2 regions of the Gracilibacillus sp. JCM 18966 genome follow, and region 1 is predicted to be linked to the other one. Evidence: riboswitches for the same ligand, from Rfam matches in the RefSeq annotation. Region 1 holds a riboswitch; the other holds the start of a gene.
The links. Region 1 has a riboswitch for S-adenosylmethionine ahead of ACZ5N5_RS18625 (alpha-hydroxy-acid oxidizing protein). Riboswitches for the same ligand answer to the same signal wherever they lie in the genome.
Positions count from the first base shown of each region.

Region 1 (5,473 bases):
AAACGATTGATCGCCATGTAGAAGAAGGCTTTGGTAATAAGATTGCGATACATTATATAAATGGAACAGAGCGAAAGTCCTATACATTTAAAGAAATAAAAGATAAAACAGATCATTATGCTAGGATTTTAAAAGAAAAGGGAGTCAAAAGAGGGGATCGTGTTTTTGTATTTTTACCAAAAACAGCAGAATGCTATATAGCAATCTTAGCGGTTATCAAAGTAGGAGCAATCGCAGGGCCGCTTTTTGAAGCCTTTATGGAAGAGGCGGTAAAGGATAGGATGAATGATTGTGGAGGAACAGTACTAATTACAGATCAACAACTAGTAGGAAGAGTTCCACAAAAAGAGATTCCTAGTCTACATACTATTTTATTTGTAGAAGACTTGGAAAAACAACCTTTAGTACCTGTTGAAGGTGATGAGCTTGTAGAATGGGTTGACTGGGAAGATGGTTTAATAATTCATTATACAAGTGGATCAACTGGAAAGCCTAAGGGTGTGTTACATGCCCACCGAGCCGTTCAGCATCATATCGTAACAGGTAGATGGGTGCTCGATATGAAAGATGAGGATGTCTATTGGTGTACCTCTCATCCGGGGTGGGTGACTGGTAGTGTGTATGGATTGTTCGCCCCATTATTAAACAGAGCAACGGTGGTGGTTCAAGGGGGCAGATTTAAAGCAGAGAGTTGGTATTCGTTAATTGAGGAATTAGGTGTTACAATTTGGTATAGTGCCCCAACCGCATTTCGAATGCTGTTATCAGAAGGAAAACTCCATGAAAAATATGATCTATCCTCTCTCCGTCATGTATTAAGTGTTGGAGAGCCACTAAATCCCGAAGTTATTAATTGGGCTTGGGAAAATCTCGGTGTACGAATTCATGATACGTGGTGGATGACAGAAACGGGTGGTCACTTAATTGTAAATCTACCATCTGAAAAGATTAAGCCAGGTTCAATGGGGCGACCACTACCAGGAATGGAAGTTGGTATTCTTGATGATGAAGGAAATATCCTGGATAGTGGTGAAGTAGGACAATTAGCAGTAAAAACTCCTTGGCCAGGCTTGATGAAGGAGATATGGGGAAATAAAGATAAATTTCAATCGTATTTTCAATATGAAGGCTGGTATCTTTCTGGGGATTTGGCCTTACAGGATGAAGAAGGCTATGTCTTTTTTCAAGGTAGAAATGATGACATGATAAATTCTGCAGGGGAAAGAATTGGTCCATTTGAAGTAGAAAGTAAATTAATCGAGCATCCAGCTGTTGAAGAGGCTGGGGTTATTGGAAAGCCAGACGAATTACGTGGTGAATTAGTCAAGGCATTTATTACTTTACGTCAGGGCTTTACAGAGTCAGAGGAATTACTCGATGAGATTCGCTTATTTGTTCGCAAAAATCTTTCAGCACATGCTGCTCCTCGCGAAATAGAAGTAGTAGAAGAGCTACCAAAAACGAAAATTAGTGGAAAGATTTTGCGAAGACAATTGAAAGCACAAGAAATTCAAAAACAACAAACATGAAAAAAATAATACAACATACTCTTATTAAGAGCGGTGGAGGGAATGGCCCAATGAAGCCCAGCAACCTATAAACTCAATGTTTACAAGGTGCTAAATCCAGCAAACGTCAAAAGTTTGGAAGATAAGAGGGAAATAACTCTCTCTTGTTTTGATGAACAGGAGGGAGTTTTTTTCTTAAAGAAAAGCCGTCTTTAGGACATCGCCTCTAGGATTCGAAAGCGTCGCTTTGACTAACGGACGGTCGCGTACCCTTTTGGGTTAAGGATAAGGAAAACCATTTACAATAGGAGGAGACAACATGACAGTAACCAAAATGAACTGGATAAAATTATTAGAGGAAGAGGCAAAACAAAAATTGACACCAACTGTGTTGGAATATTTAAATAGAAGTACGGAATCTACTTACGGTAATGAAGAAATAAAATTCAATAATCCGAAGAAAACGATCAATAAATTGCCTACAATACTATTAGGTGCAGTGGGAGCACAAACTTATTTCCATGAAGATGGTGAACTAGCGACAGCAAAAGCAGCAGCTGAAAAAAATATCCCTTTTATAGTAGGCATCAATTCATCCTACAGTGTGGAGGAAATTAGTGATGTATCCAATGAACATACATTATGGTTTTCCGCTAATCTATTACAAGACATTGATTTAACAAAGCACTTCGTCCAACGGGCAGAATTAGCAGGATATCAAGCCATTGTTATCCCATTATCAAATAATTCGGTTAATGGTATGGATTCGTGCGAAAAAGGTAATGGGAATTTTGTCGTGGATCCTATTTTTCATCGAAAAGCTTATGGAAAAGATAAAGAAGCTTTTCAACAGTTAATTCTTTCTGAATATAATACTTCGTCAGTCAATTGGGAGAAGATTAATTACCTTCAACAGTTCACGACATTACCTGTGTATCTCCAAGGTGATGTACAAGAACAAGACATTCGACAAGCCCTAAAATACCGTATTAGTGGAGTGATTTTACCGAATGGGCTGAAGTTGAGGGCAATGAGAGATATAGTAGGAGAAGCATTTCATCTGATTGTGGAAACAGATGTTTATTCCAAGGAGGATATACAGTACTATTTGGCATCTGGCGCCGATGCAGTTTCTATTCAGAAGGCTTATATTTATGGGCTGAGTACAGATGGAATAAGTGGAGTTAAAAAGGTCATCGATCAATTGATATCATATTAGGAAGCAACTGAATCTGGGACAAAACTGAATAGAGAAGATGAGAATCTGAACGGTACTATGATTGAACGTAGTCAAAATACGTATTCTTTTCTTTCTTATTGTCCCAGTTTCATATAACATTTGTCCTGCAATTGAGTAAAGTTAGTTGCTTATTTTGCAAGTCACACTCTCTTTTTTGCAACAAGCTCCATATTCTTGCGAGTTACGATCACATTTTTGCAACTAGCTCCATATTCTTGCAAGTGACGCTCACATTTTTGCAACTAGCTCCATATTCTTGCGAGTTACGCTCACATTTTTGCAACTAGCTCCATATTCTTGCAAGTCACACTCTCATTTTTGCATCTCACTCTTTATTGCTATTAAATCACTTTCTGAATAATCTGACCACCATCTGTTCATAATTTATCTTAATGCGATACTAGTGAACATTTGTTTAAAAAATTTTAGTAATAGGATATAGTAAATTAACAGATAATAATTCTAATACGAGAAATGAGGGTAATTATTGATTGTTAAATTATATGGGAAGAAGGACTGCTCCCTATGTTTAGATGCAAAGATATTATTAGAAATATTACAAGAAGAGTATGGTTTTGAGATAGAAGTAATTGATATTTATCAAGATGAGACATTATTAGATAAATTTCATTTAATCATCCCAGTTGTCGAGATAGAAGGGGAAATTGTCGACACAGAAATAATTGATCTACCTAAAATAGAAAATTTTCTGAAAACAATTCAGCAAAAATAGTTGAGTCATTCCATACATTTTGATACAATTATTTTGGAAGTTAATTTAGCCATCCAAAATTACTAACCAAATTAGGGAAATGAAGGCTTTCATGACGAAAAGCCCAATTTTTTGTAGTGAGTGGGACGTAATTTGGCTAGGAGGGACATATTTTTCCCGGAGAAAAGGAGCGTTTCTGTTTGAAGGAATTATTAGATATTCAAGAAAAATTATTCCCAGATATTTTAGATGTCATGCAAAAACGATATAAAATTCTACAATTTATTCAGCAAATGCAACCGATTGGCAGAAGAAGTTTATCTGAAAATATTAATTTCAAGGAACGTCTAGTAAGGGCTGAGATTGAATTTCTAAATAAGCATGGATTTATCATCGTCACTTCAAAGGGAATGCGCGTGACGGAAGAAGGAAACGAGATTATTGTCAAATTGGCGCAATTCATGAATGAAATTTCCGAATTCCGTGTTTTAGAAAACCAAATTAAGGATAAATTACAATTGGAGCATGTTATTATCGTTTCTGGGAATAGTGATGTGCATACAACGGTAAAACAGGAACTTGGGAAAGCATGTGTCCAGTACTTAAATACGATCTTAACTTCCAGTCAAACGATAGCTGTGACAGGTGGCACGACAATGACAGAACTTGCGAATCAAATGAAGCCACTCGAACATGCTAGAAATTGTACCTTTGTACCGGCTCGCGGTGGTCTCGGTGAACAAGTAGAGATTCAAGCTAATACCATTTGTGCGCAAATGGCGAAAAAAGCAAATGGTCAATATCGCTTGCTATATGTACCAGATCCCTTAGGAGAAGAGTCTTACCATACGATCATTGAGGAACCGACTATCAAAGAGATCCTTGATCTGATACATGATGCAAGAGTTGTTCTTCATAGTATTGGTGATGCTGTAACGATGGGTAAACGAAGAAAAGCATCCGATCACGTATTGGCAAAGCTGGAAAAGGAAATGCTGTCAGTGAGGCGTTCGGTTATTACTTTGATGAGGATGGTCAAGTAGTCTATAAGGCAAGAACTGTAGGAATACAGCTAGAAGATCTTGAAAAAGCAGACTATGTAGTAGCCGTAGCTGGAGGTAAATCAAAGGCAAAAGCTATCTATTCATACTTCAAACAAGGGAAAAGCAATGTGCTGATTACAGACGAGGCAGCAGCAAAAGAGTTATTAAAGGGTTAATCCCCTTTAAATATAAAATTTAAGTTTCACTTTAAAAAGGAGGAAATTAGCATGGCAGTAAAAGTAGGTATTAATGGTTTTGGCCGTATTGGTCGTAACGTATTCCGTCAAGCTTTAAAAAATGATGAGGTGGAAGTAGTTGCTGTTAACGATTTAACAGATGCAAACATGCTTGCACATCTACTTAAATATGACTCAGTTCACGGAAAACTAGAAGAAGAAGTATCTGTAAAAGGTGATACGCTTGTTGTAGGTGGAAAAGAAGTAAAAGTACTTTCTGAACGTGATCCAGCTAATTTACCATGGGGTGACCTTGGGGTAGAAATCGCAGTAGAATCTACTGGTATTTTCACACAACGTGATGCAGCAGCTAAACATTTAGACGCTGGTGCGAAAAAAGTTATCATCTCTGCACCTGCAAAAGAAGAAGATATTACAATTGTTATGGGTGTAAACGAGGACAAATATGATCCAGCTCAACACCATGTAATTTCTAATGCTTCTTGTACAACAAACTGTTTAGCTCCATATGCCAAAGTATTAAATGATACTTTTGGAGTGAAGCGTGGTATGATGACAACTATTCACTCTTATACAAACGACCAACAAATCCTAGACTTACCACACAAAGATTACCGTCGTGCACGTGCAGCAGCTGAAAATATCATTCCTACAACTACTGGTGCTGCAAAAGCAGTATCTTTAGTATTACCTGAACTAGAAGGTAAATTAAATGGTATGGCAATGCGTGTACCAACTCCAGATGGTTCATTAGTAGACCTTGTTGCAGAGCT
Region 1 is NZ_AP043883.1:3,802,736-3,808,208, reverse strand. It holds gene acsA (acetate--CoA ligase) at 1-1,529, shown strand, start outside; SAM riboswitch class I at 1,548-1,657, shown strand; gene ACZ5N5_RS18625 (alpha-hydroxy-acid oxidizing protein) at 1,828-2,727, shown strand; gene ACZ5N5_RS18620 (glutaredoxin family protein) at 3,236-3,481, shown strand; partial or broken gene ACZ5N5_RS18615 (sugar-binding transcriptional regulator) at 3,715-4,679, shown strand; gene gap (type I glyceraldehyde-3-phosphate dehydrogenase) at 4,731-5,473, shown strand, end outside.

Region 2 (5,473 bases), 630 kb from region 1:
GCATTTGCTCGGTTAATTGCTTCATTCGCTCTGCCTCTGAAAGAATAGCATTTGTTGCCTCCTCCCAAAGTTCTGGGCGATCCTTTCCTCGTCTTTGTAATAACTCGGTATAGCTTGTGATCACAGAGAGTGGTGTTTTTAATTCATGAGAAGCATCTGAAACAAATCGCTCTTGTTTTTCGATATTTTCGTAAATGCGATCAATCATCTTATTATAGGAGAGTTGCATTTCTCCGAGTTCATCCTTTGTGGAATGGAGATTCGTAAGCTTTTCCCATCTTCCGTTTTTCGGATTGTTTTTCATTTCATTCGTTAACTTTTTAATAGGAATCGTGATATATCGAGCGAGCACAATGCCTGCAATAATCGCAGGAATCAGCATGAAAAAGGATGCAACAAATAAAACGAATTGAAGTGTGCTTAAGGTATCATCCATCGAATACAATGCTTCACTTACTTGAAGTGTTACGACAGAGCCATCATTCCAAATAATCGGTGTGGCGACTTGCACATAACTGTTGCCATTTTTATCTTTACTTAACGTGATCTCTTCTTTGGTTGTATAGTGATAGGGCCAGTCAAAGAATTTACCGTCTGCTGTTGTTCGGTTGAGAAATTCCCCATCTTCTCTAAAAATCCGAATCAATCCATTGGCTGGAAGAAACGCCTGCAGTAGTTCCTTTGTATTCGTGTCGGCTGCAATCTTATCCTGCTTGGCAAGTGCCTCCATAATTTGAATGGCATCGCTTTTGACACGATCGATTTCATTCTCACTCATCCTATTCTGGTAAAGAAAATAGACAGATCCATTTAACAGCAAAATAAATACAATCATTAAAGCAGATAAGAAAATTTGTATTTTCGTTCGTAATGTCATAGCGCAGAATCCTTTACCGTATAGCCTACGCCTCGGACTGTATGAATCGTGTTTTTATCGAAAGGCTTATCGATTTTATTTCGTAAATATCGAATATAAACATCTACGACATTCGTGTCGCCAACATAATCAAATCCCCATACCTTGTCTAACAACTGATCACGGCTAAATACTTGGTTTTTATTTTCGACTAAAAAACAGAGAAGGTCGAATTCTCTTCGAGTTAACTCGATAAAGGAATCCCCGCGTTTTACATCTCTCGAATTTTTATCAACTGTTAAATCATCGATACTGACGAAGGAAGTGGATCGAGGCTTTTGATTTCGTAATTGTGCACGGATTCTTGCTAAAAGTTCCTCTAATTGAAATGGTTTGGTAATATAATCATTTGCTCCAAGGTCAAGTCCTGATACCTTGTCATGCACTTCATCCTTTGCGGTTAAAAGAATAACAGGGGTAGATGGGTCTATTTTTCGGAATCGTCGAAGTACTTCCAATCCACTCATACTTGGAAGCATAATGTCTAGTAGTACTAGTGCATATTTATTTTGTTGCAATAGTTCTAATGCTATTCTTCCGTCAGGAGCAATCGTTGTTTGATAATCCTCATATTGTAATTCGAGCTCTAACACTCGTGCTAATTTTTCTTCATCTTCTACAATTAAGATCTCCGTCATGTGTTCACCACCTTATTCTTTAATATAGCATATGGAAAAATATCTGCCCATCCTTTTTCATAACCTTAGTATTTTCATCGGTTTAATCAAAAATAGAAATTTCCATAAAAAATGTTGACTTTTTCCAAAGGGTAAGTTAGCATTGATAATATCAATTAAATAACGATTCTTATCCAGAGAGGTGGAGGGACTGGCCCTTTGAAGCCTCAGCAACAGACTATTCCAAGTACTGTGCTAATTCCAGTAGCGATCGCTAGAAGATAAGAAGAGCAGTGAGTAAAAGTATAAACCTCTTCTTATTTTTAAGAAGAGGTTTTTTGCGCGTTGGAAGGATAAGATTCGGGATTCTAAAATACATATGGAGAGAGGTAGAAAAATGACAACTATTACAAAAACAGCACCATTTCGCGCCGACCATGTTGGTAGTTTATTAAGACCAGCATCCTTACATGAGGCAATCGCCAAATACCGAAAAGGAAATCTTCCCTATGACGAGTTAAAAGAGATTCAAAGATCTGAAGTGAAAAGAATCGTCGATAAGCAGATTGAAGTAGGTTTAACAGCTGTAACTGATGGGGAATTCCAGAGACTATGGTGGCATACGGATTTTATGGAATACATCAATGGGGTAGAGGGCTATGTGCCAGAGCAAGGCTATCAATTTGCTAACCAAGTAACCGATGCGTATAATGTGCGTTTAACAGGCAAGGTTTCTTGGAATGAAAACCACCCATTTATTGAGGATGCTAAATTCCTAATCAAACAAATCGACGGAAGAGCCGTACCGAAGTTCACCATTCCAAGTCCTAACCAGTTCTTCAATACTGGAATTATTGGAGAAGAGTACTATGCAAGCTGGGACGAGTTTGCAGAAGATATTATTAAGGTATATCAGGATGCTGTGAAAGCATTTTATGATGTAGGTATCAGATATTTACAATTTGACGATGTTTATATTGCTGGTTTATCGTCTCCGAATCTACCATTTGCTGAATCAGATCAAGATAGACAATCCCTGATTGATCTTGCATTAAAGGTAGTAAATGGTGTGCTTGAGGTGAAGCCTGAAGATATGCAAATTACGACACATCTATGTCGTGGGAATTACCGATCTGATTGGGCATTTTCGGGAAGCTATGATTTGATCGCTCCTACTTTATTTGCCAAGGAAAAGGTTGATGGATTTTTCCTTGAATATGATGATGAGCGTTCCGGAGATTTCCAAGCATTAAAGCATATTCCGAGAAATGGGGCAAAGGTTGTTATAGGGGTATTTACTTCTAAAAATGGAGAGCTTGAGGATAAAGAAGAGATTAAAAGAAGAATTCAAGAGGCATCCGAATTTGTACCACTTGACCAAATTTGCCTTAGCCCACAATGTGGCTTTGCCTCCACTCACCATGGAAATGAGCTGTCTGAAGAACAACAATGGAATAAATTAAAATATATTGTAGATATCTCCAAAGAAATCTGGGGATAAAGAAAAAACATCGCTCCAGCCAAAGGGGCGATGTTTTTTAAATACGTTAGGAAAGCTTAAAATTTATAGCAACGAAGCGAAAATTTTGAAGTCCAACGTATAAGAAAAGCTAACGCATTCGCTAAAAGACGAGCGAATGCGAGTTTTACTAATATTTAAACTAGGTAGGAAGTAATTTTATGGTTTATTACAAGGTTCCGATATTTGTACGTAATGAGTTAGTGTCCTCTACGGTTTCGCTTAATAGTTTGGCAATTTCTTGATTACTTTCTGTCAGGATCGTAATCGTTGCACTCATTTCTTCTAAGCTAGCAGATGATTGTTGAATAATCGCTGCTAGATCATTGGTGGATGATTCTACGCCATTAGATTGCTGCTGAACATCCTCGGCAAGCATGGTGAAGTTTTGTAAGGCACTGTTTAATGTTTCAATCGTTGATGTGAGATCCTCGAAATAACCAGTAACCTCGTTCGATATTTCCATTCCATTAACAAAATTAAGCATGCTTTCATCCATTTGGTTTACGGCTGAATTATTCGACTGGTTCAAGGAAGCGAGGTTCCCGGTAATTTTCTCCGTTGTTTCTCCCGTTAAATCAGCAAGCTTACGAATCTCATCCGCTACGACAGCAAAGCCTTTTCCAGCTTCTCCAGCACGTGCTGCTTCAATAGAGGCATTTAATGCTAGTAGGTTCGTTTGTTCGGTAATTTCTTTAATGTTGTCTGCAAATTGATTCGTTTCTTTAATCTTTTCGGTTAGTTCGGCAAAGGTGCGACTTAGCTGACCAATCGTTTTCTCTAATGTTTCGTTATGGTGATTTAATGTATCCATCTTTTCTTTTCCGGTAGCGGCTAAACTACTTGCTTTGTTCGAATCCTCATATAAGCTCTGGGATGTTTGATGTACGATATCAATATTTTGACGTGTGTCATTGGTAGCGTCTGATATGTTCGAAATCTGTTCCGCCTGTGTTTGACTGCCTTGCGATATTTCTTGAATGGTCGTATTTAGTTCATTTTGTGCGTACACATTTTCTTGTAATTGTGTGTTAATGGTGGTAATTTTTTCTAAGATAGTCGAAATGGAGCTTTCAATGAGTTGATTCTGCTCTTGCTTGGAGTTGTTGTGTTGCTGAGAAGTTTGCAATAACTCGGTAAGCTGCTCCATTTGTCCATTAGCCATCTTGATCACAAAATGAAAAATAAGAAGAATTAACAATTGGATAAGGACCGTATATTGAAAAATCTGCATCATTTCTGTATTAGAAGGGTCCATTCTAATAAAGTTGTAAGCAATCACAACGATCCCTAACGAGTATCCAGTATAAAAAATCTTCTTGTTCATATGGATCGCAGAGAAGATATTTAAAAAGATAACAATCAGAAATAGGGCAGAGGTAGCACCATTTAATGCAATATAAACTAGGTCTGAAAGATAGAAAATTACGATAAAAATATAAGGCAAAAGAAATGCCTTCTGATCGAATTTTTTAAAGCTGAAATAGATTAGGATAATAAGAGCTAATTGCACCCCATAAAAAATAACTGATAACGTGACGTTTTGTAGGATGGATAGTATCAGCCCAGCTATCAACGAGATCCCCATCGTAAGGAACATTAGCGTGTTCTTGTGCTTGAGGTCATTTTGTTTCATCGATTGTATGATTTCCATGATTGTGATTCCTTCCTTTGCTATTATGTTACTAATTGTCTATCTATAGTATAAGTTCATAGGTTAAAAGTATCAATATATTTTTGTGAAAATTGTCTTATTTTTTAAAAATATGGTCTATCGTGGTAATTCCTTCTCATACTTTTTCCTCAAATCAGACAAATGCTCTAGCTTTTTGATATTATCCTGTTTATTTTCCATTCCGAGTGCAAGGACAAGGTTTTCGACTAGTAGTGTCGGGGCAATCATGGAATGAAATTCATTAACATCGCCTCTGCTTGCAAACAATGTCATGGTGGCAAGAGAGGTGAAATCCGCGATCAGCTGATCTGTGATTAATAGACTGTGATAATGGATTTCTCTTTGATAGGATAGTAAGACCTTTGCCTCTGGTAAGAGTCTCGTAAAGGCAAAAATAATAAGGAGATCCTCTCTTTTTAAATGGATCATATCTTCAAAAAGCTCATTGCCTTGATTTCGAATGAGTTGAATGTCCATGCCGAACCTCGTCATTCGATAGACTAGTAATTCTCCTAATCCCTTTGAAGGACCTAGAGCGAGCACTCTAATTCTTCTCGCACGTCTTAGTAGAGAAATAGCTTGCTTAAATTGATCGGATTCTAGGTGGTCGATGGTTTCCTGCAATAGCCCGATACTTTTTTCCATCGTTAAATATAGATTCGATGCACTGTCGGTTATTTTTACCTTTTTGATTTTTCCTGCTGGCGAGACTTCTAATTCATGTCTTATCGCTGTTTTAAAGCTTT
Region 2 is NZ_AP043883.1:218,655-224,127, reverse strand. It holds gene ACZ5N5_RS00970 (HAMP domain-containing sensor histidine kinase) at 1-877, opposite strand, end outside; gene ACZ5N5_RS00965 (response regulator transcription factor) at 874-1,554, opposite strand; SAM riboswitch class I at 1,721-1,821, shown strand; gene ACZ5N5_RS00960 (5-methyltetrahydropteroyltriglutamate--homocysteine S-methyltransferase) at 1,931-3,034, shown strand; gene ACZ5N5_RS00955 (methyl-accepting chemotaxis protein) at 3,222-4,706, opposite strand; gene ACZ5N5_RS00950 (MurR/RpiR family transcriptional regulator) at 4,824-5,473, opposite strand, start outside.
Region 2: it holds a riboswitch for S-adenosylmethionine, as region 1 does, so the genes downstream of both, ACZ5N5_RS00960 (5-methyltetrahydropteroyltriglutamate--homocysteine S-methyltransferase) here and ACZ5N5_RS18625 (alpha-hydroxy-acid oxidizing protein) in region 1, are expected to answer to the same signal.